DNA from 4 places in the Lelliottia sp. JS-SCA-14 genome. Region 3 is predicted to be linked to each of the others. Evidence: predicted binding sites of a transcription regulator. Region 3 holds the regulator's gene; each other region holds the start of a gene.
The links. The regulator Fur, encoded in region 3, represses iron uptake genes when iron is present. The targets are predictions, from matches to a motif close to ATAATAATGAGAACNACTATCAA.
Positions count from the first base shown of each region.

Region 1 (7,756 bases), 340 kb from region 3:
AGGGCAGGCAGCTCCGGTAAATCGTCTTCGTTTTCCAGACGTTCCAGATAATTAAAAATAGCCTGCTTAATTAACCAGTGCGGCGTGCGGTCAATGCGGGTTGCAGCGCTCTTAATCCGTTCGCGGGTCGCGTCATCCAGCTTAACCCCCATGGTGGTCATGCCCATGCCAAAACTCCTGTTGATCTGTAGTGATGTTCGGTCGTTAGCGTGAAATATCCACCATGTTGCAACTTTGTGCAACCGTGTTAAATGTGACCTGGTCTGCAAGCTGAAAAATGAATGGATTGTTAAGCATAAGTTAGCTGGAAAATAAGGCGGAATTCTGCGTGTGAGGCCAGTTTTTATGCGGCAGTTAACACTTTTAAAAGGTGCAACCCGTGAAAGCGTGAGCGAGTGCAACCTATATAAAAGACGTATGAAACCAGGGATGAATTTGATGTAAATGCAGTGTTAAATCATTTGTGCATGAGGAGCGCTTACGGCAGGATACGCGCGCCCAACCGAAATACACTCATCATCACCCCGTTCCGGTGATGGAATAATTAAGGCAACCGGGAAGGTTGTCGCTCGACATTTTTGGAGATTTTAAATGGCAATTAGCACACCGATGCTGGTGACATTTCTCGTTTATATTTTTGGCATGATCCTGATAGGGTTTTTGGCATGGCGATCAACCAACAGTTTTGACGACTATATTCTGGGCGGGCGCAGTTTAGGGCCGATGGTCACCGCGCTCTCTGCGGGGGCTTCCGACATGAGCGGCTGGCTGCTGATGGGCCTGCCGGGCGCGATTTTCATCTCCGGTATTTCAGAAAGCTGGATCGCGATAGGCCTGACGGTCGGCGCGTGGGTGAACTGGAAGCTGGTGGCGGGGCGTTTGCGCGTTCACACCGAAGTGAACAACAACGCCCTGACGCTGCCGGACTACTTCACCGGTCGCTTTGAGGATAAGAGCCGCGTGCTGCGCATCATCTCCGCGCTGGTGATCCTGGTGTTCTTCACCATCTACTGCGCCTCGGGCATCGTGGCCGGTGCGCGTCTGTTCGAAAGCACCTTCGGCATGAGCTACGAAACGGCGCTGTGGGCCGGTGCGGCCGCGACCATCATCTACACCTTCGTCGGCGGTTTCCTGGCAGTTAGCTGGACCGATACCGTGCAGGCGAGCCTGATGATCTTCGCCCTGATCCTGACGCCGGTGATTGTGATTTTCACCGTTGGCGGCTTTGGCGATTCGCTGGAAGTGATCAAGCAAAAGAGTATCGAAAACGTCGATATGCTGAAAGGCCTGAACTTCGTGGCGATTGTCTCGCTGATGGGCTGGGGTCTGGGCTACTTCGGTCAGCCGCACATTCTGGCGCGCTTCATGGCGGCGGATTCCCACCACACAATCGTTCACGCGCGTCGTATCAGCATGACGTGGATGATCCTCTGTCTGGCGGGCGCAGTGGCCGTTGGCTTCTTCGGGATTGCGTACTTCAACAACAACCCGGCGCAGGCGGGGGCGGTGAACCAGAACGCTGAGCGTGTGTTCATCGAGCTGGCGCAAATTCTGTTCAACCCGTGGATTGCCGGGATTTTACTGTCGGCGATTCTGGCAGCGGTGATGTCGACCCTGAGCTGTCAGCTGCTGGTCTGCTCCAGTGCGATTACCGAAGACCTGTACAAGGCCTTCCTGCGTAAAGGCGCGAGCCAGAAGGAGCTGGTGTGGGTCGGGCGCTTTATGGTGCTGGTGGTGGCGCTGGTCTCCATCGCCCTGGCAGCCAACCCGGAAAACCGCGTGCTGGGCCTGGTGAGCTACGCGTGGGCGGGCTTCGGTGCGGCCTTTGGTCCGGTCGTGCTGTTCTCCGTACTCTGGTCACGCATGACCCGTAACGGCGCGCTGGCGGGGATGATTATCGGGGCGGTGACGGTGATCGTCTGGAAACAGTTCGCATGGCTGGGTCTGTACGAAATCATCCCAGGCTTTATCTTCGGCAGCATCGGGATTGTGGTGTTCAGCCTGCTGGGCAAAGCACCGTCGGCGTCGATGCAGGAACGTTTTGCTGAAGCGGATGCGCATTACCACACGGCACCTCCGTCGAAATTGCAGCCGGAATAAGTTGTGCGGTCTAAAGCCCGGTGGCGCTAGCGCTTACCGGGCCTACAAAACCCGCAAATCTGTAAAATATGTAGGCCGGGTAAGCGTTAGCGCCACCCGGCTTTTTTTGTATCAGAACTGCACGCACACCGGCTGATCAACCCGCATCACCGACTCCTGCGCAAAGCGGGATTTGTAGATCCCGCGCAACGCTTCGATATTGCTCTCGCTCTGGGCGTCCTTCCCGTGGATCAGCATCAGCGCTTTGCTCGGCTCACGCGCTACTTTCCCGTCGTTACCCAGCCACTGCCCGCGCGCATCAAACACCGTTAAGCCATCGCGAAAACGCGGCGTCACGTCCTGATCGACAAACTGCTGCCACTCCTGGCCGGTGATCGCCGCACCCGCCGGACGATTCAGGCCGAAATAGAGGGTAGTTTGCTGCATCTGGTTATCCGCTTTGCAGGTGGCGTCAGCGGCGGTGTGAGAGGGGGCGTTGCAGCCTGCCAGCAGGAAAAGCGCGGCAACCATAAGCCCGGTTTTGATGGTCATAGTTTGGTATCCTCGTTGTTGTTGCGAAAAAAAAGCCGGGTGGCGGCTGCGCCTTACCCGGCCTACAAATCATCATCACGAAATCAGAGCACCAGCCCCGCGAAGCTCGCCGACAGCAGGCTCACCAGCGTTGCGCCGTACACCAGGCGCAGGCCAAAGCGTGACACCACGTTGCCTTGCTTCTCATTCAGCCCTTTGATCGCTCCGGCCACAATGCCGATAGAGGCAAAGTTAGCGAACGACACCAGGAAGATGGAGAGAATGCCCAGCCCGCGCGGCGTCATCTGACCGGCAATTTTTTGCAGCTCAATCATCGCCACAAATTCATTCGCCACCAGTTTGGTTGCCATAATACTGCCCGCGTTCAGGGCATCGCTGAGGGGAATGCCGACCAGCCACGCCAGCGGATAAAACACATAGCCCAGGATCTGCTGGAAGCTCATGCCAAATACGCTGGAGAACAGGGCGTTGACCGCGCTAATAAGCGCAATAAAGCCAATCAGCATCGCCAGAATAATCATCGCCACTTTAAAACCGGCCAGAATATACTCGCCCAGCATCTCAAAGAAGCTCTGGGATTCGTGCAGTTTTTCCAGTTTGATTTCCGGCTCAGATTCCGGGCGCGCCGGGTTGATGACCGACAGAATAATAAAGGTGCTGAACATATTCAGGATCAGCGCCGCGACCACAAATTTCGCATCCAGCATGGTCATATAGGCGCCGACAATCGACAGGGAGACGGTGGACATCGCCGTCGCCGCCATGGTGAACAAGCGACGAGAAGAGAGATCGCCGAGCACCCCTTTGTAAGCAATGAAGTTTTCCGACTGTCCGAGGATCAGCGAGCTGACGGCGTTAAAGGATTCCAGCTTGCCCATCCCGTTCAGTTTTGACAGCAGCGTGCCGATGACGCGAATAAAAATCGGCAGAATTCGCCAGTGCTGGAGAATACCGATCAGGGCAGAAATAAAGATAATCGGACAGAGTACGCCGAGGAAAATGAACGCCAGCCCTTTTTCACCCATCCCGCTAAAGACAAAATTGGTGCCTTCTGCGGCAAATTTCAGCAGGGATTCAAAGAAACCGGAGACATATTTAATCACGAATAAACCGCTTTCGGCGTGCAGGAAAAAGAACGCCAGCGCAATTTCAATCACAATAAGCTGTAAAACATAACGAATACGAATTTTTCGGCGGTCGAAACTCACCAGCCAGGCGAGCGCAAGAATAATCACCAGCGCCAGCAGGAAATGAACAAAGTTATACATTTTAGATTTTCAGCAGGTAAACGAAGCGCTTATTTAGCCATAGGGAGGGGGAAGCGTAAATGGGCATTTACGTTATAACTTATATACATAACGGTAACGATCGTAACTATTAACCGGCGATGGATTTACAACTCGTCATCAAAACCCAACACATTTCGCTTGTTTTTCTCTCTGCCGTAATGATAATCACTATCACAGTTATTTACCTTTCTTTGCATCAGTTGACCGCGATAAACATTTAAGGTGTCGGCATGTTTGTTCCATTTCTCATTATGTTACGTGAAGGTCTTGAAGCGGCCTTAATTGTCAGCTTGATCGCCAGCTATCTGAAGCGCACCCAGCGGGGCCGCTGGATTGGGATGATGTGGGTGGGCGTTTTCCTCGCCGCCGCACTCTGCCTGGGGCTCGGTATTTTAATCAACGAAACCACCGGTGAGTTCCCGCAAAAAGAGCAGGAGCTGTTTGAAGGGATCGTCGCGGTCATCGCGGTGGTGATCCTCACCTGGATGGTGTTCTGGATGCGTAAAGTGTCGCGCAACGTCAAAGTTCAGCTGGAGCAGGCGGTGGATAACGCGCTGCAAAAGGGTAATCACCACGGTTGGGCGCTGATTGGGATGGTCTTTTTCGCCGTCGCGCGTGAAGGGCTGGAGTCGGTCTTCTTCCTGCTGGCGGCATTCCAGCAGGACGTGGGGATCTGGCCGCCGCTCGGCGCGATGCTCGGCCTGGCGACCGCAGTGGTGCTGGGCTTTATGATCTACTGGGGCGGCATTCGCCTCAACCTCGGCGCGTTCTTCAAATGGACCAGCCTGTTTATTCTGCTGGTGGCCGCCGGGCTGGCCGCGGGGGCCATTCGCGCCTTCCACGAGGCGGGCCTGTGGAACCACTTCCAGGACGTGGCTTTCGATTTCAGTAACACGCTCTCCACCCATTCTCTGACCGGCACCCTGCTCGAAGGTATCTTCGGCTATCAGGAAACGCCGAGCGTCAGCGAAGTGGCGATGTATTTCATCTATCTCATTCCGGCGCTGGTGCTGTTCTTTATGCCATCACGCCCCAGTACTCAGCCGTCGCGTACTGCGCCCTGAAGTGCTTCGTGTTGTTTATACATACTTTTAGAAAGGGAAGGGTCATGGCAATTCAATTTCGACGTACTGCGTTACAGGCCGGTGTGGCAGCGCTGTTTGCTTATGCATTTTCTGCGGGCGCGGCGGATGTTCCTCAGGTAAAAGTCACCGTGAACGACAAACAGTGTGAGCCGATGACCATCACGGTCAACAGCGGTAAAACCCAGTTTATCATTCAGAACCATAGCCAGAAGGCGCTGGAGTGGGAGATCCTCAAAGGCGTGATGGTGGTGGAAGAGCGTGAAAACATCGCCCCTGGGTTTAGCCAGAAGATGACTGCCAACCTGCAGCCGGGCGAGTACGACATGACCTGTGGCCTGCTGACCAATCCGAAAGGCAAGCTGATCGTCAAAGGCGAAGCCACGGCGGATGCGGCAAAAGGCGAAGCGCTGCTGAGCCTGGGCGAGGCGATCACCGCCTATAAAGCTTACGTCACCAAAGAAACCGCCGATCTCGTGACCGGTACCAAAGCCTTCACCGACGCGGTGAAAGCGGGCGATATCGAGAAAGCGAAATCCCTCTACGCGCCGACGCGCCAGCACTACGAGCGTATCGAACCAATCGCCGAGCTGTTCTCTGACCTCGACGGCAGCATCGACGCCCGTGAAGACGACTACGAGCAGAAAGCCGCCGATCCGAAATTCACCGGCTTCCACCGTCTGGAAAAAGCGCTGTTTGGCGACAACTCCACCAAAGGGATGGAGAAATACGCGGAACAGCTGAACACCGACGTGCTGGAGCTGCAAAAACGCATCAGCGAGCTGGCCTTCCCGCCGTCAAAAGTGGTGGGTGGCGCGGCGGGCCTGATTGAAGAAGTGGCCGCGAGCAAAATCAGTGGGGAAGAAGATCGCTACAGCCACACCGACCTGTGGGACTTCCAGGCCAACGTTGAAGGCGCGCAGAAGATCGTAGACCTGCTGCGTCCGCAGCTGCAGAAAGACAACAGCGAACTGCTGGCGAAAGTGGATGCCAACTTCAAGAAAGTGAACACTATTCTGGCGAAGTACCGTACCAAAGACGGGTACGAGACGTATGACAAGCTGACCGACGCCGACCGTAATGCGCTGAAAGGCCCTATCACTACCCTGGCGGAAGATCTGGCTCAGCTGCGCGGCGTACTGGGTCTGGACTAAGCATTATGAGTAAATATCAGGAAGCCGACGTGGCGGAACCTTCCCGCCGTCGACTGTTAAAAGGGGTGGGGGCGCTGGGCGGCGCGCTCGCTCTGGCGGGCGGTTGCCCGGTGGCGCATGCGGCCAAACCGCAAAGCGCGCCGGGGACGCTCTCCCCGAATGCCCGCATGGAGACGCAGCCGTTCTACGGCGAGCATCAGGCCGGGATTCTGACGCCGCAGCAGGCGGCGATGATGGTGGTGGCGTTTGATTCTCTGGCCAGCGATAAAGCGGATCTGGAACGTCTGTTCCGCTTGCTGACGAAGCGCATTGCGTTTCTGACGGCCGGCGGCCCGGCACCGGAAACGCCAAACCCGCGGATGCCACCGATGGATTCGGGCATTCTGGGGCCGTTTATCGCCCCGGATAACCTGACCGTGACGGTCTCCGTCGGCGAGTCGCTGTTTGACGCGCGCTACAATCTTGCGAAACACAAACCGAAAACGCTGCAAAAGATGACGCGTTTTCCGAATGATTCCCTCGACGCGGCGCTGTGTCATGGCGATCTGCTGATCCAGATCTGCGCGAATACCCAGGACACGGTGATCCACGCTCTGCGCGATATCATCAAGCACACGCCGGATCTGCTGAGCGTGCGCTGGAAGCGGGAAGGGTTTATCTCCGACCACGCGGCGCGCAGCCAGGGGAAAGAGACGCCGGTTAACCTGCTCGGTTTCAAAGACGGGACGGCGAACCCGGACAGTCGCGATACAGCGCTGATGAAAAACGTGGTCTGGACCACGGCGGATCAGGGCGAACCGGCGTGGACGGTGGGCGGGACTTATCAGGCGGTACGCATCATCCAGTTCCACGTGGAATTCTGGGATCGCACGCCGCTGAAGGAGCAGCAAACCATCTTCGGGCGTGACAAGCAGAGCGGCGCGCCGCTGGGCATGAAAAACGAACACGATGTGCCGGATTACGCGCGTGATCCTGATGGCGACACCATCGCCCTCGACAGCCACATTCGTCTGGCGAACCCGCGTACGCCGGAGACCGAGTCCAGCCTGATGATGCGCCGCGGATACAGTTATTCGCTGGGCGTGACCAACTCCGGGCAGCTCGATATGGGTCTGCTGTTCGTTTGCTATCAGCACGATCTGGAGAAGGGCTTTTTAACCGTGCAGAAACGGTTGAACGGCGAAGCGCTCGAAGAGTATATAAAACCTATCGGCGGCGGCTATTTCTTTGCCCTGCCGGGCGTGCGCGACAGCAACGCGTATCTCGCACAAGGGCTGATCGAAGCCTGATAATCCTCCCCGCCAGCCGCGCGGGGAGATTATTTTTTCCTATGACCGCCACTGTTATATTTCTGTCATATTTCTGTATGAGACTGAACTCAGCTGCAGGGCGAGTCTGAAAAAGTTGCGTTCAGGTAAAAAAGTTGTTGCAATTGTGATAAATCCTGATGTACTTAATATAAGACAGCGGTAGTTCCCGGCAGTGATAACGATTCACTATGGAGATCGCGAATGGTTGGGTCCTGTTCTGGACAAGGTAAACACAACAACCGCAGCACCCGGCGCGGAGGCTCTGACTCCGGCAGCGATTTCTTCACCAC
Region 1 is NZ_CP141606.1:1,812,541-1,820,296, forward strand. It holds gene putA (trifunctional transcriptional regulator/proline dehydrogenase/L-glutamate gamma-semialdehyde dehydrogenase) at 1-167, opposite strand, end outside; gene putP (sodium/proline symporter PutP) at 592-2,100, shown strand; gene U9O48_RS08475 (DUF3574 domain-containing protein) at 2,212-2,631, opposite strand; gene U9O48_RS08480 (NupC/NupG family nucleoside CNT transporter) at 2,715-3,899, opposite strand; gene efeU (iron uptake transporter permease EfeU) at 4,151-4,984, shown strand; gene efeO (iron uptake system protein EfeO) at 5,029-6,156, shown strand; gene efeB (iron uptake transporter deferrochelatase/peroxidase subunit) at 6,162-7,445, shown strand.
Region 1: the regulator Fur is predicted to act here: its motif matches at 4,079-4,101, upstream of efeU (iron uptake transporter permease EfeU).

Region 2 (7,756 bases), 1.3 Mb from region 3:
TCTTGCCGGATGGCGGCTTCGCCTTATCCGGCCTACGGTTCTGGTTTCCCCCTCTCCCTGTGGGAGAGGGTCGGGGTGAGGGCACCAGACCGCACTTCACCCGGCACAAAACTACTCCGGCTCATCCTCCATCGGACGCACACCCACTTTCCGCACCGCGTTATCTTCTTTCTCGGCGACGGTCCAGATCATCCCGGCAAACTCCACCTGGTCACCCACGACCGGCGCGGCACCCAGCAACTGCTGCACAATCTCGCCCAGCGTCTGCTGCTTATCGCGATACTCCAGCCCTTCGTCCAGGCCGTAAATCAACGCCACGTCGGCAAACTTCGCGTTGGCTTCCAGAATAAAATCGCCAAAGAAACGCTGGTCCAACGCCACCGGCGGCGACTGGCTGAACAGCTTCCCGAGCGCGGGCAGATCCGTTTCACGCCCAATCACGCAGAGAATATCCCCCTCGCGCAGACGGGTGCTGCCCGTCGGGTGCAGCAGGGCGTTATCGCGAAACAGCGCCGCAATCCGCGTTTCCGTCGGCATATGCAGGTCGCGAAGCGACGCGCCCACGCACCATTTATCGGCGCTCAGCTGGTAAACAAACTGCTCCCACGGGTTTTCCGGATGAATATCCAACCCGACGCGTGAAACCGGCAGCCCAACCGGCGGCACCACCACTTTGGCTTTTTTCGCCGCCCATCCGAGAGACGTCCCCTGGAACAGAAGCGACACCAGCACCACGAAGAAGGCGACGTTGAAGAACAGGCGGGAGTTATCCAGACCAGCCATCATCGGGAAGACCGCCAGAATGATCGGCACCGCACCGCGCAGGCCCACCCAGCTGATAAATATCCGCTCGCGCAGGTTAAACCCGCGGAACGGCAGCAGCCCGGCGAACACCGACAGCGGTCGGGCGAAGAAGATCATCCACGCCGAGAGGATAAGCGCCGGAATCGCAATCGGCAGCAGATCCGACGGCGTCACCAGCAGGCCGAGCACCAGGAACATGCCGATTTGCGCCAGCCACGCCAGGCCGTCGAAGTTCTGCAAAATGGCGTGGCGGTTACGAATCGGACGATTGCCCAACAGGAAGCCGCACAGATAAACGGCGAGAATACCGCTGCCGTCCATCGCTGTAGTCAGGGCGAAAATGAGGATCCCGCCGCTCAGGGCCAGCAGCGGATACAGCCCGGCAGGCAGGGAGATACGGTTAATCATCTGCTGCAGCAGATACCCGCCGGAAAGGCCAATCACAATCCCGAGGCCAAACTGCTGGAGAATATGCCAGGCAAACATCCAGCTCAGGCCGGTTTCGTGCGCCTGAATCATCTCGATCAGCGTGATAGTGAGAAACACCGCCATCGGATCATTGCTGCCGGATTCAATCTCCAGCGTCGAGCCGACACGTTCGTTGAGCCCTTTACCGCCGAGCAGAGAAAAGACCGCCGCCGCATCGGTCGAGCCGACAATGGCGCCGATCAGCAAGCCTTCCATGATATTTAGATGAAACAGCCAGGCGGCCATCATCCCGGTCAGGCCGGAGGTAATAAGAACGCCAACGGTCGCCAGCGACAGCGCCGGGCCGAGTGCCACGCGAAAGGAGCTGGCCTGGGTGCGCATCCCGCCGTCCAGCAAAATGACCGCCAGCGCGAGGTTACTCACCATGTAGGCGAAGGGATAATTATCGAATGGAATACCGCCGATGCCGTCGATACCCGCGAGCATGCCGATGGCCAGGAAGATAACAAGGATAGGTATGCCGAGACGCGAAGAAAATGAACTTAATAAAATACTGCAGGTTACTAATACTGAACCCAGAATGAAAAGACTGATTATCGCTGCGGCATCCAATGTTGTCTTACTCCCACCTCAATGTTGTGACTGTTACTAAAACCCTATCATATTAACGACAGAAACAGCGTTTTATTGAGGTGGAAATACGGCTTTTTTATGCCTTTAAGACAGGATGACCGCTCAGAGTTAACCGGCTTCCCGCCTGCGAGTGCGAAAGCGTCGCCTGAGCGCCAAGCGGCAGCGTCACCGTCTGCTGTTCGTGACCAAACGCCAGCCCGCTGATGACCGGAATATTCACGCGCGTACGCAGATAATCGATCATCGTTTCAAGCGTATAACCCGCATCGTAATCGTTCGGCGTCGCGCCGCTGAAACTGCCCAACACCACGGCGCGCTGACGGTCGAGAATACCCGCGTGCTTCAGCTGCAACAGCATACGTTCGACGCGGAACGGATGTTCGTTGATGTCTTCCAGCACCAGAATGCCGTTGTCGACTTTAGGCAGCCACGGCGTGCCGATAAGGGACACCAGCATCGCCAGATTGCCGCCCCACAGCTGTCCCTGGGTTTCACACGCCGGGCCATCGCCTTGCCACTCGACGCTAAACGTTGGGTTTTGCAGCGCGCGCCAGAAGTGCTCTTCGGTAAAGGCATTCAGCTCCGGCGCGCCGAAATTCCCCGCCAGCATCGGGCCGCTAAAGGTGATGACGTTATGCAGGGCCAGCAGCCCGAGCTGAATCACCGTGAAATCGCTGTGACCGCAAATCAGCAGCGGGTCCTGCTGCTGACGGCGGGCCAGTCCGTCCCAGTCGATCGCGTCCAGCAATCGGCTCGCGCCGTACCCGCCGCGCACCGCCAGAATAATCTGGTTTTTCCCCTTGAGGGTGGCCAGGTCGTTGATATCAGCCACTCTTTGCTGTTCAGTTCCGGCGAAACGCTGCAGACGGCGGGGGATAATCGTCTGATGAGCGACCCTGTGGCCGGACGCTTCCAGACGCTGCACGCCAAGCCGGGCGGCGTCCTGGTTAATGCAGTACCCGGACGGGGCAACAAGATGAAACTGAGACATGGCAAATCCTTGCTGAATGAGAAACTAAATGCCTATATCATGCCGCCTGTATGCGGTCTGCTTCAAGGGGCGGATGCTTAACCGCGATGATCGGCTATAAGGATAGATGACGTGAAATTGAGATGGTTTGCTTTTTTGATTGTATTGCTGGCGGGCTGTAGTTCAAAACAGGATTATCAAAATCCGCCGTGGAATCCGGAAGTGCCGGTTAAACGCGCGATGCAGTGGATGCCGATCAGCGAACAGGCCGGTAAGGCGTGGGGCGTCAGTCCGCGTCTGGTGACGGCGATCATTGCGGTCGAATCCGGCGGCAACCCGACGCTGGTGAGCAAATCCAATGCGGTGGGCCTGATGCAGCTTAAAGCTTCCACCGCCGGGCGCGAAGTTTACCGCTACATGGGCTGGAGCGGACAGCCGTCCACCAGTGAGCTGAAAAACCCGGAGCGTAATATCTCCATGGGGACCGCCTATCTGAGCATTCTGGAACACGGCGTGCTGAAAGGCATCGAAGATCCGGAAGTGATGCAGTATGCGCTGGTGGTGTCGTACGTGAACGGAGCGGGGGCGTTACTGCGCACCTTCTCGTCGGATCGCAAAAAGGCCATCAGTGAGATTAACGGCATGGACAAAGACGAGTTCTTTGATCATGTGGTGAACAATCACCCGGCACCACAGGCTCCACGCTATATCTGGAAAGTGCAGAAAGCGATGGATGCCATGTAATGCCGTAGCCGGGCAGCGAGCCGCTGTCCGGCGCGTTTCAGAGCACCTTATTCGCGCGCTCCCGTGCTTCTCGCTCCAGCGAGAAAATAATTCTCTGCAGTTCCCTTTCAGCCCCAGGCCCGACATTCAAAAAGCGAAAGCTCAGCCGCGGTGTGGTGATGGTCTCATTTTTGCTGTCCACAACCTTGCGTTCGCTGATAGCAATCAGCTGCGCGTCAAAGTAAAAACGTCCCCAGCCAGCCATATCCAGTTCAATCTGTGAAAAACGCATCCCTTCCACCAGTCCGTCCGGTCGTGGTGTGTCCATCAGTGCGCCCATCCCGCCGAGTGACAGGTCGAAGAGGCGAAAGCGGATCTCTTTTTTGTCCGGCATTTTGGCCTTACAAAAATAGGAAGGGTGCAGCGGGGCGTTAATACGGAAATACTCCCGGCGCTGGACGAACCACAGGCTGTCCGGCAATGGAGTAATAAACGCCGGCAGATTGAGATATTCGCCTTGTTCCACATGCGGCAGGACAAATTCAACCTTCGCCCCTTTGGTTTCTGCCAGCACGGAGATGTTTTTCGCACACAGTACCGCCCGGTTCTCATACTCCTGGCTGCCGAGGTCAATCACCAGACGCTCCGGTGTCGCTTCCAGGATCCTGCTGATGAACTGATTTGTAGCCCAACTGATGCGCACAGGCACTTCGCCCTTGTGCAGGTCGCGTAATACACCTAATACAGCCAGCGGATTTTGCTTCAGGAACTGCTCACTGTAATTACTCACGCCGAATGGCTCCTCGATTGTCTGACGGACTGTCCCAGAAGTATCGGCAATGGTGAGCGGAACTTAATACAAACCGGTGATTTTTTTTCAAAATTGAGAGGTAATTAAGTCGGTGAGAAGAAAACGGTTTTAGCGCGGTGACCTATACTTAAGTCACTTGCGCGAAACATTTTCAGCGCATGCATTTCATCTGCAAGAGGGCATCGCAATGGGTATCATCGCCTGGATTGTCTTTGGTCTTATCGCCGGCGTTATCGCAAAATTCATTATGCCGGGACGTGATGGTGGCGGTTTCATTCTGACCTGCGTGCTGGGGGTCATCGGTGCGGTAGTCGGCGGCTGGCTGGCGACCATGTTTGGCGTCGGTGGCAGCGTCAGCGGCTTTAATCTGCACAGTTTCCTGGTGGCCGTCGTGGGCGCAATCGTCGTCCTGGCGGTTTTCCGCCTGCTCAGACGGGCATAAACAGCGAAACGGCTCTCACTGAGGGCCGTTTTTTTTGCCCCCATATTGCTTTGTTAATCGAAATGAGAATAATTGTCGTTCTTTGTATCATCTAATAATAAGACGACAATATGAACACCTCGCGTTTTGCAGTATGTGCGTTGGCAGGAGCCGTTTCACTGGCGTTGCAAACCTGTGCGTTTGCGGAAGAATCCACGATAGTCGTGACCGGATCAGAGCAGGGCAGCGCGCTCCCGGAATGGACCAACAGTGCCACCAAATCAGCGGTGGCCGAAAGTAAAACCCCGCAGGTCATCAACACCATTTCCGCCACCGAGATCGAACAGCGCCACGCGAATTCGGTCAACGAAATCCTGCGCTATGCCCCTGGCGTGTCGACGGAAGTGCGCGGCAACACCTCCTACATGAGCGAATATAAAATTCGCGGATTCACCGTCGAGCAGGAGTATTACAACGGCCTGCAGCTGCCGTACAACGTCACCGGGAACACCAAAGCGCGCATCGACCCGCTGCTGATCGAGAGCGTCGATATCCTCAAAGGCCCGGCTTCGGTGCTCTACGGCGGCGGCTCGCCGGGCGGGCTGGTCAATATTCAGGGCAAAAAACCGCAAAAAGCGGCGCAGACGGAAGTGGGCTTTACTACCGGCACGCGTAACCTGAAAGAGGGGTATCTCGACTCCACCGGGCAAATCGCCACCAGCGACTGGAACTACCGTCTGCTGGGTAAAGCGACGGAGGGCGACGATCAGCCGCACACCACCCGCACGGAAAACTACCTGGTGGCCCCGTCCGTCACCTGGCAGCCGGACAGCAAAACGCGCCTGACCCTCGACGCGCTGGCGCAAAACTCCCCGAGCCTGACGCCGTCTAACCCGCTGCCGCTCTCTTACCTGCGCTCGAAATATGCCGATCGCCGCGATTATGCGGGCGACGAGTGGAGCGGTTTCAAACAGCGCCAGTGGATGCTGGGCTACAGCTTTGAACACGAGTTCGACAGCGGCTGGGGATTCAACCAGAAAGCGCGCTATTTCGATGTGGACACGCACCAGCGCAGCATCTACTCCACCGGACCGGGCGCACAAGTCTATGAGCTGAACCGCTTTGCCTACACCACCGATGAAGATCTGCAGAGCTTTAATATCGATAACCAGGTCACCAAAACGCTCGAACTGGGCGACTGGAAACATCATCTGCTGGCGGGGTTTGACTATCAGAAGCTGAACTCGCACTTCCACTATCGCTACGCGTCGAACACGCCGGGCATCGACATGCGCGACCCGGACTACTCGCAGGTGAACGACGGGGCGCTCGGTCTCTATACCGCGCAGAAAAACCGCCTGAGCTATCAGCAGAACGGCTACTACCTGCAGGACCAGATTGAATTCGGCGGCCTGAACCTGCTCGGCAGTCTGCGCTACGATGACTACCGTTCAGTCACTACCGATTATCTGCAAAACGGTGATAAAGCCTGGGTGTCGCAGGATCGCGTCACCAAACGTCTGGGGGCGCTGTACGCCTTCGAGAACGGCATTTCACCGTTCATCAGCTACTCCGAAGGCTTTGCGCCGGTCTCACCGCAGGGCACGCTGACGGCGAAAGACGTCAAACCGACCACCAGCAAACAGGTGGAAGGCGGGGTGAAATACCTGCTGGAAGAGTACGCGACCACCTTTACCGCCTCGGTGTTTAACATCCGCCAGAAAAACGTGGTCACCACCGATCCGGGCTTCCTCAATTATCGCCAGACTGGCGAAGTGGAGTCGAAAGGGGCAGAGCTGTCGGCCATCAGCCGTCCAACGGATAACCTGACGCTGATTGCCAACTACGCCTACACCCACGCGATAAACACTGAAGATGAGAAGTACAAAGGCAAACGCCCGACGCAGGTGCCGGAAAACGCCTTTAATCTTTGGGGGGATTACACCTTCGACAGCACGCCGCTGAAAGGGCTGAACCTCGGCGCAGGGGCGCGCTACACCGGTCCGATGGAGATCGCGCCGACCAACGATCGGGGCAAACTGGGTGGCACCACGCAGTACGACCTGGCCGCTTCGTATCAGATGGGTGAAATCATGCCGTCGCTGGCCGGGCTGACCCTGAAAGCCAGCGCGCAGAACATCACCAACAAAGAGACCTTCACCTGCTACGACGCAACCAACTGCTGGATTGGGCGGGATCGCACGGTACAGGTGGGGGCGAGTTATAGTTTCTGAGTTTTCCCCTCACCCTAACCCTCTCCCCGTGGGAGAGGGAACTCGCTTGCTTTTCTCCCTCTCCCCGTGGGAGAGGGCCGGGGTGAGGGCATCAGACCGCACAACCCCTACTTCGCCGCACTCTTCTCCACACCCGCCACATCATCGTTCGCCGCCGGCTGCGTCGCCGGCAAGCTGTCGCACGGTTTCTCTTTCGGGCACACCAGGTCCAGCATCTTCAGCGTCACGCCGTTGGTCCAGCCGAAGCCGTCCTGCAGCGGATACTCACCGCCGCCTCCGCCGGTCCCGGTGGTTGACACATCATATTTCTCCACCAGTTTCTGCTCGCGATCGTAGGTGTGCTGCACGTTGGTCAGGAAACGCCAGGTCACATCCATCGCCACTTTCTTGTGACCATAGTTCTGCAACCCTTCGGCGGCTACCCACTGCAACGGTGCCCAGCCGTTAGGCGCGTCCCACTGCTGCCCGCTGTTAATCGTGGTGGTGGTGACACCGCCCGGTTTCAACAGGCGCGAGGCGGTAGCGCTGGCCACCTTATCCGCCCGCTCTTTGGAGGCCGCGTTGACATACAGCGGGAACAGGGCGGCGGCGGTCAGCTGATTGCGCACCTTTTTGCTCTTCAGATCGTAATCCGCATACCAGCCCTCTTTGTCATTCCACAGATGGCTCTCAATCGCTTTTTGTCGCGCACTGGCCAGCGCTTCATAGCGGTTAGCTCGCTCTGTATCCCC
Region 2 is NZ_CP141606.1:2,793,075-2,800,830, reverse strand. It holds gene U9O48_RS13140 (potassium/proton antiporter) at 112-1,845, opposite strand; gene ldcA (muramoyltetrapeptide carboxypeptidase) at 1,943-2,857, opposite strand; gene emtA (membrane-bound lytic murein transglycosylase EmtA) at 2,969-3,580, shown strand; gene ycgR (flagellar brake protein YcgR) at 3,618-4,349, opposite strand; gene U9O48_RS13120 (GlsB/YeaQ/YmgE family stress response membrane protein) at 4,558-4,812, shown strand; gene U9O48_RS13115 (TonB-dependent siderophore receptor) at 4,923-7,025, shown strand; gene U9O48_RS13110 (alpha,alpha-trehalase) at 7,133-7,756, opposite strand, start outside.
Region 2: the regulator Fur is predicted to act here: its motif matches at 4,881-4,903, upstream of U9O48_RS13115 (TonB-dependent siderophore receptor).

Region 3 (7,756 bases):
TGCAATATCTTATCTGAATACAAGTCGTTGGGATTATAAGGGCTAATCCCAACCGCGGATAGGGTCAAGCCAGGCTTGCGGCAAAAGTCAGATTAAACTGGAACCTTGCAGCCGGGCGGCAGAATGGTCAACATAATACCCTAACCTGACATACGTAAAAAAAGAACTTTGCCATGAAATTGAATAGCCGAGCGCAATCTGCACAATCGCCGAACAATAATTCTCCCATCGTACTGGTTCATGGCCTGTTTGGCAGCCTCGATAACCTGGGCGTGCTGGCCCGCGATCTGGTGGCCGACCACGATATCCTGCAGGTGGATATGCGCAACCACGGCCTTTCCGAGCGCAGCCCGGAGATGACCTACGCCGCGATGGCGCAGGATCTGCTGGATACCCTCGATGCCAACCAGATTGAAAAAGCGACGCTGATTGGCCATTCGATGGGCGGCAAAGCGGTCATGGCTCTGACGGCGCTGGCTCCTGAGCGTATCGACCATTTGGTGGTGATCGACGTCGCCCCGGTGGATTACGACGTGCGCCGTCATGATGAAATCTTTGCGGCGATCAACGCCGTGACCGAGGCGGGCGTTTCCACGCGCCAGCAGGCAGCGGCGGTGATGCGCGAACATCTGGATGAAGAAGGCGTGGTGCAGTTTCTGCTGAAATCCTTCGTCGATGGCGCATGGCGTTTTAACGTGCCGGTGCTGTGGGATCAATATTCCCATATTGTCGGCTGGGACAACGTTCCGGCCTGGCCGCACCCTACCCTGTTTATCCGTGGCGGGAATTCCCCGTACGTCACCGACGCCTGTCGCGATGAGCTGCTGGCGCAATTCCCCCAGGCGCGTGCACATGTGGTAGCCGGAGCCGGACACTGGGTTCACGCCGAAAAACCGGAAGCCGTGCTGCGGGCGATTCGTCGTTATCTCTCTGATAATGTGATTTGATTAAAAAGCCAGCGACCGGTTGCCTGCGGGTCACCAGTCGTTGGCGTGCAGGTTGACGTCATGTATGATGTCGCGCTCATCGCCCCGGCAATAGCAGGGCTGCTTGTTTTCCCCCGAAGTCTCTGAATCATGGCCAAAGAACAAACGGACCGCACGACATTAGATCTGTTCGCGACTGAACGTCGACCGGGACGACCAAAAACCAATCCGCTTTCGCGTGATGAACAGTTGCGCATCAATAAGCGCAATCAGCTAAAACGCGACAAGAGTCGTGGGCTTAAACGCGTCGAGCTAAAACTCAACGCGGAAGCGGCTGACGCCTTAAGTGAACTGGCCGACGCCCGCGAAATCAGCCGCAGCGAGCTGATTGAAGAGATGCTGATGGCGCAACTTCAGGCGTGGCGCAGCACCAGGTGATCGTCTGAAAATCCACTCATTTGTCCCTTTCATGTAGCACAGAGTGCAGTCCCGCGTGATAGCTGTTTCCGCAGACTTCCCTGTTCTGCTATGATTGCCCTTATCCGTGGACAAATTGCGCCACCATACCATTAAGTTTCAAGAGGTTATTTTACTCATGGCAATCATCGGCATTTTTTTCGGCAGCGATACCGGTAATACCGAAAACATCGCAAAAAACATTCAAAAACAGCTTGGTAAAGACGTTGCCGACGTGCATGACATTGCTAAGAGCAGCAAAGAAGATCTCGAAGGCTACGATATTCTGCTGCTCGGCATCCCAACCTGGTACTACGGCGAAGCGCAGTGTGACTGGGATGATTTCTTCCCGACGCTGGAAGAAGTCGATTTCAACGGCAAGCTCGTGGCCCTCTTCGGCTGCGGCGACCAGGAAGATTACGCAGAGTACTTCTGTGATGCGCTGGGCACCATCCGCGACATCATTGAGCCACGCGGCGCCGCGATCGTCGGCCACTGGCCAACGGCGGGCTATCATTTCGAAGCTTCTAAAGGCCTGGCGGATGACGACCACTTTGTTGGCCTCGCTATCGACGAAGACCGTCAGCCAGAGCTGACCGCAGAGCGCGTCGACAAGTGGGTGAAACAGATCCGCGAAGAACTGCACCTCGACGACATTCTGAACGCCTGATCAAATCTGTGAGGTGTAGCGTTTTACGCTATGCCTCATTGATAGATAATTCCAATCAAAATAATTGCTACAAATTTTTAACTTTTGCGTTCATACCTGTACAATGTCCCAGGGTTAAAGTGGATGCCATCGAACAAGTTTGTTGGTGATACCACGTTTTTATAAGCATACTTTGCTTGAGACTTGCGGTTTTCATTTAGACATGGCAGTTCTATAATGAGACGCATTATCCCAACTGCATTTTCTGTCACTTCTTAAGGAAGTGAATCGTTTAGCAACAGGACAGATTCCGCATGACTGACAACAATACCGCATTAAAGAAGGCTGGCCTGAAAGTGACGCTTCCTCGTTTAAAAATCCTGGAAGTTCTGCAAGGGCCGGACAACCATCACGTCAGTGCGGAAGACTTATACAAGCGTCTGATCGACATGGGCGAAGAGATTGGGCTGGCGACCGTATACCGCGTTCTGAACCAGTTCGATGACGCCGGCATTGTCACCCGTCATAATTTTGAAGGCGGTAAATCCGTTTTTGAACTGACGCAGCAGCATCACCACGATCACCTGATTTGCCTCGACTGCGGCAAGGTGATTGAGTTTAGCGATGACTCTATCGAAGCACGTCAGCGTGAGATTGCCACCCGACATGGCATCCGTCTGACCAACCATAGCCTGTATCTGTATGGTCACTGTGCTGAAGGCGATTGCCGCGAAAACGAGCACGCTCACGATACCAAATAATTCTGCTTCATACTCTGAGCCAACCTGACGGTTGGCTTTTTTTTTGCCTGCAATAAATGCAAAACGCCCGGCGAGCTCTCGCTGCCGGGCGTTGATGAACGCAGATTACTGCGCGTTGTTCTTGCGAATTTCCTGCCAGAGCTGGCCGCAATCGGCTTTCACTGCTTCACCATTACCCGTTTTACGCGCCTGGATACAGGCCTGATAGTCCATCACGCGAACATTCTCTTGCGTCGCAAACTGCTCATGTGCCTTTTCTTTCTTCAGTACCGTCAGCACGCTCTGGCAGGCCTGGATTTTCTCCGGCGAGCCTTCCGCGGTGTTGATACAGGTGCTGTAAGCCTCTTTGAGACGAGAATCTTCTTTCGGTGCCTGAGGCTGCGCACAGGCAACCAGACCCGATGCCAGTACCGCCACCACTACAATTTTCTTCAACATGTTGGTCTCCATTCCGGCGGGTGTGACCCCGCCAGGCAGTTCATCAGAAGATGGTGAATGGTGCGATAACCATGAATTTCACGTCACGTTCATCCTGGAAGATGTTGCCGTAACCGCCTGCGTAGCTTGGGATATCAGAGTGGTTGTCATACTGCGTGAAGTGCAGTTTGAACATGGTGCCTTTCGCGCGACCGTCCTGCAGGGTATACATCGCATCCAGGCTGTAAGCGGACTCTTTCAGGCGATAGTTTGGATCGTAGTAAGCGTCTGGCGTAGCCATGTCGCCCGGCTTCGCGTCCCATGCGTAGGCGTAAGATGCGCCCACTGCCCAGCCCGGCAGATTCCAGTTTTTCAGGTCATACATCGCGCCGAAGAAGAGCGCTTTTTCGCCGTCGGCGTTGAAGTCTGAACGGTTATCCCACCAGATATCCAGACGACCGTTGGAAGAGGCGTAGGTTGGCGTCATACGCTGCAGGAAGTAGCCCTGCTGCCCTTCGGCTTTGACATAAGTTCCTTCGAGTCGTAAATCCACCTGACCGATTTTGTAGCCAAAGGTCAGCGCCTGTAGCCATGCGGTACCGTCATACAGATCGTTCACACTGCCATCGCTGACTTTGTCACGCGTACCGTAGAACTGATAGCTGGTGGTCAGCGGGCCGCCAACGATATCGAATTTGTAGCTGGCTTTGGCGAAATACTGATCGACGTAACCTTCCGCCTGGCCGAACGCCGCTTCCAGCACGAGGTCGTTTTTGAAGTCATATTTCGCGCCGAGAGAGTGTAGATACTCCACGCGGGTCTTTTTATCGTTCTGGTAGAACTTGTCCATCTCGATGTGCCACGGCGCTTTGTACTCGTTGGTCCACATGTAGGAGAAGCTCAACGCACCCGCATCGCCGTAGTCAAAGTTCGCCCCGGCTTCCGCGCCCTGGTAAGTACCTGGCATGAAGCTCCAGTGTGGGGCTAACAGGGTCTGACCGGTTGGCTGAATGTAACCACCGCGCGCCCATACTGGACCGTATTTGAATTTTGCCGCCGCTTTATACAGGCTGATACCGCTCTTATCGCCAGACCAGTCTTCTTTGTACGCTTTGTTGCTTGAGGAGAACGCGATTTCGTTCGGGTGTGCGCTATCGCCGTTTTCCGCCATTTCGATGGCCGTGAAAGCAGCAATATCCAGACCGAACATATCAGCCGCATAACCGGACTGGAAATCCAGGTTGGCGTTCCAGGTGGAGTGAGAAAGGTTAACTTTGTATTTGTCGCCGTCGGTGACATCTTTACGGTCACGTTCACGCTGCCAGTAATAGATACCGCCCGTGAGTGTCGAATCATCGATAAAGCCTGCTGCCTGAGCCTGCGGAGCTGCAATAAAGCCCGACATTGCTGTCACACCGGCGATAGCCAGCGCCAGCGCACTACGTTTGCCACTGAACGTACGCATAGATTGTTCCTCTTTGACGAATAAAAGCGCCTTAAACGGCGAAAAATCTAAAAGACCAAATGGTCAGGGGTAGTCTGTAATACCCTCGAATTAACTACCGCCTTTAGACTATTTTTCGCGACGCGAATTATCAATGCTTTTCAGTGGGCAAAATGCAGGATTATGACGAAGTGCACATAATTGGTAGTGATTTGTAACACATCACCTGCGACAAGGCTTAAGCGGAAAAATATGGTTAAATTCAGTGAGTAATGAAATTTGATAGCGCTTACATACTTTAATTTGGCTTATTCCGTATTACACGAAACTTTATTATAAAAAATAAGTAGCAGCTCATTGACGTGTTATTTTGCGGTTAAAAAATGGCACGAAAAGTAAAAGCATGATCGATAAGCAAAAAAAACGCCGCGTTGTGCGGCGTTTGTCTCTCATTGACCAGGCTTACTCGCCGATTTTGGCCCAGGTGTCACGCAGACCGACGGTACGGTTAAATACCAGTTTGGTAGCGGTTGCATAACGGCTGTCGAGACAGAAGTAACCTTCACGCTCGAACTGATACGCTTTACCTGCTTCGGCCGTTTTCAGGGAAGGTTCTGCATAACCCTGTTTGATGACCAATGATTCCTGGTTGATGGTCGCCAGGAAATCTTCTGCCGCGCCCGGGTTCGGAATGCTGAACAGACGATCGTACAGACGAATTTCAACCGGCAGCGCGTGTGCTGCGCTCACCCAGTGGATCACGCCTTTCACTTTGCGTCCGTCAGCAGGATCCTTGCTCAGGGTCTCTGCGTCGTAAGTACAGAAGATAGTCGTGATGTTGCCTTCGGCGTCTTTCTCAACGCGCTCAGCTTTGATCACGTACGCATTGCGCAGGCGAACTTCTTTGCCCAGCACCAGACGCTTGTACTGCTTGTTCGCTTCTTCGCGGAAGTCAGCGCGGTCGATCCAGATCTCGGCGCTGAACGGCACTTCACGGCTGCCCATTTCCGGTTTGCTCGGATGGTTCGGCATGGTGACCTGCTCGCTCTCGCCCTGCGGGTAGTTTTCGATAACCAGTTTAACCGGATCGATAACCGCCATCGCGCGCGGTGCGTTTTCGTTCAGATCTTCGCGAATGCAGGATTCCAGAGACGCCATCTCAATGGTGTTGTCCTGCTTGGTCACGCCGATACGCTTGATGAATTCGCGAATAGAGGCAGCTGTATAGCCACGACGACGCAGACCGGAGATGGTCGGCATACGTGGGTCATCCCAGCCTTCTACGTGCTTGTCCGTCACCAGCAGGTTCAGCTTACGCTTGGACATCACGGTGTATTCCAGATTCAGACGAGAGAACTCGTACTGACGCGGATGCACAGGGATGGTGATGTTATCCAGCACCCAGTCGTACAGACGACGGTTGTCCTGGAACTCCAGCGTACACAGGGAGTGCGTAATGCCTTCCAGCGCATCACTGATGCAGTGGGTGAAGTCGTACATCGGGTAGATGCACCACTTGTTGCCGGTCTGGTGGTGCTCAGCAAATTTAATGCGATACAGCACCGGATCGCGCATCACGATGAACGGCGACGCCATGTCGATTTTGGCACGCAGACAGGCTTTGCCCTCTTCGAAGCCACCGGCACGCATTTTTTCGAACAGCGCGAGGTTCTCTTCGACGCTGCGATCGCGGAACGGGCTGTTTTTGCCCGGCGCCGTCAGCGAGCCACGGTATTCGCGGATTTCGTCAGCAGACAGCTCGTCAACGTAGGCCAGGCCTTTGTTGATAAGCTCTACGGCGTAGGCGTGCAGCTGATCAAAATAGTCAGAGGAGTAGCAGATATCGCCAGACCAGGTGAAGCCTAACCATTGCACGTCGTTCTTGATGGACTCAACGTATTCGATGTCTTCTTTAACAGGGTTGGTGTCATCGAAACGCAGGTTGCATTGGCCCTGGTAGTCTTGCGCGATGCCGAAGTTCAGGCAGATCGATTTCGCATGACCGATATGCAGGTAGCCGTTTGGCTCCGGCGGGAAACGGGTATGAACTGTGGTGTGCTTACCACTGGCCAGATCTTCATCGATGATCTGGCGAATAAAGTTACTCGGGCGGGCTTCAGCCTCACTCATCGTGGATTCCTCAAAGCGTCAACAACGTATAACGGCATATGATCTTATAAGCCGGACGTAGTGACAACCTTTAGTTATGCAAAAAACGGCTTTGAAGTGAATATTGGGGAGGATTGCTGCAAAAAAAAGCGGCGGAGGATAACCCCCGCCGCTTAAGGCATGACTCTACTCAGGAGCGATTACTTGCCTTTAATCTCGTACAGTGGCGTTTGACCAGCAACGACCTGACCTTTCGCCTGGAGAACCAGACCGCTAAAGTCGTCGATGTTGCTGCAAACAACCGGGCTAATCATGGAGCGCGCATTGGCGTTCAGGAAGTCCAGATCCATTTCCAGAATCGGCTGACCTGCCACCACTTCGGCACCCTCTTCAACCAGACGCGTGAAGCCTTGACCACCCAGGGCGACGGTGTCGATACCCATGTGGACCACGATCTCAGCCCCCTTCTCCGTTTCGAGGCAGAAGGCATGGTTGGTGTTGAAGATTTTCACGATGGTACCGGCTGCCGGAGAAACCACGGTTTTTTCCGTTGGTTTCACAGCGACACCATCACCGACCGCTTTGCTGGCGAAGGCTTCATCAGGAACCTGCTCCAGGGCAACCACTTCACCGGTCACTGGAGAAACCAGCGCCGCGATGGTGGTGGCGTTAGGAACCGCCTGTGGTTTTGCAGCTACAGGTGCAGCGGCGACAGGAGCAGCTTCAGAAGCGGCTACCGGACCGGTGGTTTTCATGGCGTTAGCGATTTTTTCTGCCACGAAGCCCACGATAATCTGCACGCTGGTTTTGTTCAGACGAATCACACCGGATGCGCCCAGACGTTTAGCCAGTGCTTCGTTAACCAGAGAAGAATCTTTCACGCTGAGGCGCAGACGGGTGATACAGGCGTCGATACCGGTCAGGTTGTCAGAACCACCGACTGCGGCGATGTACTGACGCGCCAGGCCTGCAACGTCCTGCTCTTTATCACCGC
Region 3 is NZ_CP141606.1:1,470,355-1,478,110, reverse strand. It holds gene ybfF (esterase) at 174-947, shown strand; gene ybfE (LexA regulated protein) at 1,077-1,364, shown strand; gene fldA (flavodoxin FldA) at 1,522-2,052, shown strand; gene fur (ferric iron uptake transcriptional regulator) at 2,346-2,792, shown strand; gene chiQ (ChiQ/YbfN family lipoprotein) at 2,898-3,227, opposite strand; gene chiP (chitoporin ChiP) at 3,274-4,674, opposite strand; gene glnS (glutamine--tRNA ligase) at 5,116-6,783, opposite strand; gene nagE (N-acetylglucosamine-specific PTS transporter subunit IIBC) at 6,963-7,756, opposite strand, start outside.

Region 4 (7,756 bases), 2.0 Mb from region 3:
CGCTTTACGACATCGAGACATTCTGGGTTTGTGCGGCCTCTTTAAAAGAGCGCGGGCTGGATGAAAACAGCGCCATGGTGCTGGACGCCACCGTCATTTCCCCACAAGCGTTACGCGAACAACTCTCCCATTATCAAACTGTTCTGACTTTCTGAGGCCGTCATGCTCCATACCTTGCGCCACTCCCCGTGGCAGTGCGACATCGAAGGGTTGCTGAGAATGCTGGGTGAAGGCGACGATCTGTTGCTGATCCAGGACGGTGTTCTGGCCGCAATTGAGGGCAGCCGCTTTGTTGAAATTCTCAACAATGCCCCCATTACTGTCTCTGCGCTAAAGGAAGACATTGCTGCCCGTGGCCTTGTTGGTCAAATTTCAGCCAAAATCGGCGCGGTTAGCTATACTGATTTCGTCAATCTGACGGTGAAACACGCCACTCAAATGAGTTGGTGAGGCGAGATCGCTGTATATTTCTTGACACCTTTTCGGCGTGGCCCTAAAATTTCGCGTCCTCATATTGTATGAGGCGATTTATTACGTGTTTACGAAGCAAAAGCTAAAACCAGGAGCTATTTAATGGCAACAGTTAACCAGCTGGTACGCAAACCACGCGCTCGCAAAGTTGCAAAAAGCAACGTGCCTGCGCTGGAAGCCTGCCCGCAGAAACGTGGCGTATGTACTCGTGTATATACCACCACTCCTAAGAAACCAAACTCCGCACTGCGTAAAGTATGTCGTGTGCGTTTGACCAACGGTTTTGAAGTGACTTCCTACATCGGTGGTGAAGGTCACAACCTGCAGGAACACTCCGTGATCCTGATCCGTGGCGGTCGTGTAAAAGACCTTCCGGGTGTTCGTTATCACACCGTTCGTGGTGCGCTCGACTGCTCCGGCGTTAAAGACCGTAAGCAAGCTCGCTCCAAGTATGGCGTGAAGCGTCCTAAGGCTTAATGGTTCTCCGTTAAGTAAGGCCAAACTGATTTATCTTAATGTCAAACTAAACTCTTTGAGTTTTGGACAATCCTGAATTAACAACGGAGTATTCCCATGCCACGTCGTCGCGTCATTGGTCAGCGTAAAATCCTTCCAGATCCTAAGTTCGGATCAGAACTGCTGGCAAAATTTGTAAATATCCTGATGGTAGATGGTAAAAAATCTACTGCAGAAGCAATCGTATACAGCGCGCTGGAGACCCTGGCTCAGCGTTCTGGTAAAAATGAACTGGAAGCTTTCGAAGTCGCTCTCGACAACGTTCGCCCAACTGTAGAAGTTAAGTCCCGCCGCGTTGGTGGTTCTACTTATCAGGTTCCAGTTGAAGTTCGTCCGGTTCGTCGTAATGCTCTGGCAATGCGTTGGATCGTTGAAGCTGCTCGTAAACGCGGTGATAAATCCATGGCTCTGCGTCTGGCGAACGAACTTTCTGATGCTGCAGACAACAAAGGTACTGCAGTTAAGAAACGTGAAGACGTTCACCGTATGGCAGAAGCCAACAAGGCGTTCGCACACTACCGTTGGTAATCCCTTCGGAGTCATAGTCACCAGGCGGGCGCTTCAGAGAAGCCGCCCGCTCTGGGTTACTTAACTGAACGCCAAAGAATCAAACGAGGAATCAAATGGCTCGTACAACACCCATCGCACGCTACCGTAACATCGGTATCAGTGCGCACATCGACGCCGGTAAAACCACTACTACCGAACGTATTCTGTTCTACACCGGTGTAAACCATAAAATCGGTGAAGTTCATGACGGCGCAGCCACCATGGACTGGATGGAACAGGAGCAGGAGCGTGGTATTACCATCACCTCCGCAGCGACTACTGCATTCTGGTCAGGTATGGCTAAGCAGTATGAACCGCATCGCGTAAACATCATCGACACCCCGGGCCACGTTGACTTCACTATCGAAGTTGAACGTTCCATGCGTGTTCTTGATGGTGCAGTAATGGTTTACTGCGCAGTTGGTGGTGTTCAGCCACAGTCTGAAACCGTATGGCGTCAGGCTAATAAATACAAAGTTCCACGCATCGCGTTCGTTAACAAAATGGACCGTATGGGTGCTAACTTCCTGAAAGTTGTTGGTCAGATCAAAACCCGTCTGGGCGCGACTCCGGTTCCGCTGCAGCTGGCAATTGGTGCTGAAGAAGGTTTCACCGGTGTTGTTGACCTGGTGAAAATGAAAGCCATCAACTGGAACGAAGAAGATGCAGGCGTCACCTTCGTTTATGAAGATATCCCAGCAGACATGCAGGCACTGGCCGAAGAATGGCACCAGAACCTGATCGAGTCCGCTGCAGAAGCTTCAGAAGAGCTGATGGAGAAATACCTGGGTGGTGAAGAACTGACTGAAGAAGAGATCAAGAAAGCTCTGCGTCAGCGCGTTCTGAACAACGAAATCATCCTGGTAACCTGTGGTTCTGCGTTCAAGAACAAAGGTGTTCAGGCAATGCTGGATGCGGTAATTGATTACCTGCCATCCCCAGTAGATGTTCCTGCGATCAACGGTATCCTGGACGACGGTAAAGACACTCCGGCTGAACGTCACGCAAGTGATGAAGAGCCGTTTGCTGCACTGGCGTTCAAAATCGCTACCGACCCGTTCGTGGGTAACCTGACGTTCTTCCGCGTGTACTCTGGCGTGGTTAACTCCGGTGACACCATCCTGAACTCCGTGAAAGCGGCACGTGAGCGTTTCGGTCGTATCGTACAGATGCACGCAAACAAACGTGAAGAGATCAAAGAAGTTCGTGCGGGCGACATCGCTGCTGCAATCGGTCTGAAAGACGTGACTACTGGTGACACCCTGTGTAACCCAGATCACCCGATCATTCTGGAGCGTATGGAGTTCCCAGAGCCGGTAATCTCTATCGCCGTTGAACCGAAAACCAAAGCTGACCAGGAAAAAATGGGTCTGGCTCTGGGCCGTCTGGCTAAAGAAGACCCATCATTCCGCGTATGGACTGATGAAGAATCTAACCAGACCATCATCGCTGGTATGGGTGAACTGCACCTCGACATCATCGTTGACCGTATGAAGCGTGAATTCAACGTTGAAGCTAACGTGGGTAAACCTCAGGTTGCTTACCGCGAAGCGATTCGTGCGAAAGTTACCGATGTTGAAGGTAAACACGCTAAGCAGTCTGGTGGTCGTGGTCAGTACGGTCATGTTGTTATCGACATGTACCCACTGGAGCCGGGCTCAAATCCGAAAGGTTACGAGTTCATCAACGACATCAAAGGTGGTGTAATTCCTGGCGAATACATCCCTGCCGTTGATAAAGGCATCCAGGAGCAGCTGAAGTCTGGTCCACTGGCTGGTTATCCGGTAGTAGATCTGGGTGTGCGTCTGCACTTCGGTTCTTACCATGACGTTGACTCCTCTGAACTGGCGTTTAAACTGGCCGCTTCTATCGCCTTCAAAGATGGCTTTAAGAAAGCGAAACCAGTTCTGCTTGAGCCTATTATGAAGGTTGAAGTTGAGACTCCGGAAGAGAACACTGGTGATGTCATCGGTGACCTTAGCCGTCGTCGTGGTCAGCTGAAAGGTCAGGAATCTAACGCTACTGGCGTTCAGATTCATGCTGAAGTTCCGTTGTCTGAAATGTTCGGATACGCAACTCAGCTGCGTTCTCTGACCAAAGGTCGTGCGTCTTACTCCATGGAATTCCTGAAGTATGATGATGCGCCTAACAACGTTGCTCAGGCCGTAATCGAAGCCCGCGGCAAATAAGCCCCGGGGTTAAAAACCAAAATCCCGTGTCCCCTCGGTGAGGGGGCACTATAGTAAGGAATATAGCCGTGTCTAAAGAAAAATTTGAACGTACAAAACCGCACGTCAACGTTGGTACTATCGGCCACGTTGACCACGGTAAAACTACCCTGACTGCTGCAATCACTACCGTTCTGGCTAAAACCTACGGTGGTTCTGCTCGTGCATTCGACCAGATCGATAACGCACCAGAAGAAAAAGCTCGTGGTATCACCATCAACACTTCCCACGTTGAATATGACACCCCGACTCGCCACTACGCACACGTAGACTGCCCGGGCCACGCCGACTATGTTAAAAACATGATCACCGGTGCTGCTCAGATGGATGGCGCAATCCTGGTTGTTGCTGCGACTGACGGCCCTATGCCTCAGACTCGTGAGCACATCCTGCTGGGTCGTCAGGTTGGCGTTCCTTTCATCATCGTGTTCCTGAACAAATGCGACATGGTTGATGACGAAGAGCTGCTGGAACTGGTAGAAATGGAAGTTCGTGAACTTCTGTCCCAGTACGACTTCCCAGGTGATGATACTCCAATCATCCGTGGTTCTGCTCTGAAAGCGCTGGAAGGCGAAGCAGAGTGGGAAGCTAAAATCGTTGAGCTGGCTGGCTTCCTGGATTCTTACATCCCAGAACCAGAGCGTGCGATTGACAAGCCGTTCCTGCTGCCTATCGAAGACGTATTCTCCATCTCCGGCCGTGGTACTGTTGTAACCGGTCGTGTAGAGCGCGGTATCGTTAAAGTTGGCGAAGAAGTTGAAATCGTTGGTATCAAAGAGACTGCTAAGTCTACCTGTACTGGCGTTGAAATGTTCCGCAAACTGCTGGACGAAGGCCGTGCTGGTGAGAACGTTGGTGTTCTGCTGCGTGGTATCAAACGTGAAGAAATCGAACGTGGTCAGGTACTGGCTAAGCCAGGCTCTATCAAGCCGCACACCAAATTCGAATCTGAAGTTTACATCCTGTCCAAAGATGAAGGCGGCCGTCATACTCCGTTCTTCAAAGGCTACCGTCCACAGTTCTACTTCCGTACAACTGACGTGACCGGTACCATCGAACTGCCAGAAGGCGTTGAGATGGTAATGCCAGGCGACAACATCAAAATGGTTGTTACCCTGATCCACCCAATCGCGATGGATGACGGTCTGCGTTTCGCAATCCGTGAAGGCGGCCGTACTGTTGGTGCGGGCGTTGTTGCTAAAGTTCTGAGCTAATTACTCGTTAATTAGTTTTGAATAAAAAAGGGCGCTTCGGCGCCCTTTTTGCTTTTTGTGTTTATTGGCTGTCACAATTATTCGCATTTTTTGTTCGCTCCCGGCCCGTCTCTCCACGCATGTGCTATTGTAATCATAATTATTCTCACTTACACTTTGATCATAAATTGAGCGGGAGTTTTTATGTACGTTTGTTTGTGTAATGGTGTGAGTGACAAAAAAATACGTCAGGCCGTTCGCCAGTTTCACCCTCAGTCTTTCCAACAGCTTCGTAAGTTTGTTCCGGTAGGAAATCAATGCGGTAAGTGCGTACGCGCAGCGCGAGAGATAATGCAGGACGAATTGATGCAGATCCCGGAATACAAAGAGATCGCCTGACAGGCTATCTTTTTTTTGACATCCCTGTAGCCCCATCTACGCTTCAATAAGTGGAAGCGGAGGGACTATATAATGAAAGGTGATGTTAAAATCATAAGTTATCTCAATAAATTATTGGGAAATGAGCTTGTCGCAATCAATCAGTATTTTCTCCATGCGAGAATGTTCAAAAATTGGGGCCTGACACGCCTCAACGATGTCGAATACCATGAATCCATCGATGAGATGAAACATGCCGATAAATACATCGAGCGTATTTTATTTCTTGAAGGCATTCCGAATTTGCAGGATCTCGGCAAGCTCGGCATTGGTGAAGATGTCGAAGAGATGCTGCAGTCCGACCTCAGGCTTGAGCTTGAAGGTGCGAAAGATCTTCGAGAAGCCATCGCTTACGCCGACAGCGTTCATGATTATGTCAGTCGCGATATGATGATCACGATTCTGGCAGATGAAGAGGGCCATATCGACTGGCTGGAAACCGAGCTGGACCTCATCGGTAAAATTGGATTGCAAAACTACCTGCAGTCTCAGATCAAAGTGGCAGACTGATTAAACTCTGCCAGCCCGCCAATAAACCTGCTGCCGCCATAAAAGGGCCAAACGGTAGCGGGTTTTTATGTATCTGTTTACCAGGATTGCGCAGCACCTGAATGAGCACATAGCTCGTGGCTAACAGTGCCGCTGCGAGTACCATCGCAGGAAGTACGCACCAGCCGTGCCAGGCACCCAGGGCAGCAAGGTATTTCACATCCCCATATCCAAGCCCTTCCTTTTTGAACACCGTCCGAAATCCCCAGTAAACGCAGGCAAAGCCAAGGTATCCCGCCACTGCACCCACAACAGCACTGGCGAGGAAATCCGGATGGTTGACGAGATGGAACAGCAGACCCGTCCAAAGAAGCGGGCAGAGATATTTGTCCGGCAACAGCCCGGAACGAATATCCGCGCGGATCAGAAGACAGGTCAACAGGGTGTAGATCATCAGAAAGGGGAGTGCCGCTAGCATGGTGTAAGCCTCTAAAGTTATCGCTGCGACATCCTCTTCTCTGAGTTTCATCCGGACAAGGCGCAAATTTGACCTCTGCGTAGCGCATTCCAGTGAATCAGCTTTACTGGTGATTGTTTGCAGCAAACTGTCGAGGCGCTACGCAAAACCCGCCCCTGGAGTCTGTTTTATAAACGGCACTTGCGTTGTGTTCAGATTTACGTATAATGCGCGGGCTTGTCGTAATTGACAGCTGGTTCAATCTGAACCTGAGTAACACTGTTTTTCGTTACTCAACAATGCTCCCAATTGGGGGGCTACGTAAGAACGGTTACACTCTCCCATCAATCGTAATGGGTTTGAGTAGTAATCATTTTCGTTTATAAAATAATTGGAGCTCTGGTCTCATGCAGAACCAAAGAATCCGTATCCGCCTGAAAGCGTTTGATCATCGTCTTATCGATCAATCAACCGCGGAAATCGTCGAGACTGCTAAGCGCACTGGTGCGCAAGTCCGTGGTCCGATCCCGCTGCCGACCCGCAAAGAGCGCTTTACCGTTCTGATCTCTCCACACGTTAACAAAGACGCGCGTGATCAGTACGAGATCCGCACTCACAAGCGTCTGGTTGACATCGTTGAGCCAACTGAGAAAACCGTTGATGCTCTGATGCGTCTGGATCTGGCTGCCGGTGTAGACGTGCAGATCAGCCTGGGTTGATCAGGTCATCGAGCGATTGAGAGGTTGAAACAATGATTGGTTTAGTCGGTAAAAAAGTGGGTATGACCCGCATCTTCACTGAAGATGGCGTTTCTATCCCAGTAACCGTAATCGAAGTTGAAGCAAACCGCGTTACTCAGGTTAAAGACCTGGCTAACGATGGCTACCGTGCTGTTCAGGTTACTACCGGTGCTAAAAAAGCTAACCGTGTAACCAAGCCGGAAGCTGGTCACTTCGCTAAAGCTGGCGTTGAAGCTGGCCGTGGTCTGTGGGAATTCCGTCTTGCTGAAGGCGAAGAGTTCACCGTAGGTCAGGACATTAGCGTTGAGCTGTTTGCTGAAGTTAAAAAAGTTGACGTAACCGGTACCTCTAAAGGTAAAGGTTTTGCTGGTACCGTTAAGCGCTGGAACTTCCGTACCCAGGACGCTACCCACGGTAACTCCTTGTCTCACCGCGTACCGGGTTCTATCGGTCAGAACCAGACTCCGGGCAAAGTGTTCAAAGGCAAGAAAATGGCAGGTCAGCTGGGTAACGAACGTGTAACTGTTCAGAGCCTGGACGTAGTACGTGTTGACGCTGAGCGCAACCTGCTGCTGGTTAAAGGTGCTGTTCCCGGTGCAACCGGTAGCGACCTGATCGTTAAACCAGCTGTGAAGGCGTAAGGGGATAGCAATGGAATTAGTATTGAAAGACGCG
Region 4 is NZ_CP141606.1:4,416,483-4,424,238, reverse strand. It holds gene tusC (sulfurtransferase complex subunit TusC) at 1-155, shown strand, start outside; gene tusB (sulfurtransferase complex subunit TusB) at 163-450, shown strand; gene rpsL (30S ribosomal protein S12) at 574-948, shown strand; gene rpsG (30S ribosomal protein S7) at 1,045-1,515, shown strand; gene fusA (elongation factor G) at 1,611-3,725, shown strand; gene tuf (elongation factor Tu) at 3,794-4,978, shown strand; gene bfd (bacterioferritin-associated ferredoxin) at 5,162-5,356, shown strand; gene bfr (bacterioferritin) at 5,429-5,905, shown strand; gene U9O48_RS20685 (A24 family peptidase) at 5,889-6,362, opposite strand; gene rpsJ (30S ribosomal protein S10) at 6,749-7,060, shown strand; gene rplC (50S ribosomal protein L3) at 7,093-7,722, shown strand; gene rplD (50S ribosomal protein L4) at 7,733-7,756, shown strand, end outside.
Region 4: the regulator Fur is predicted to act here: its motif matches at 5,105-5,127, upstream of bfd (bacterioferritin-associated ferredoxin).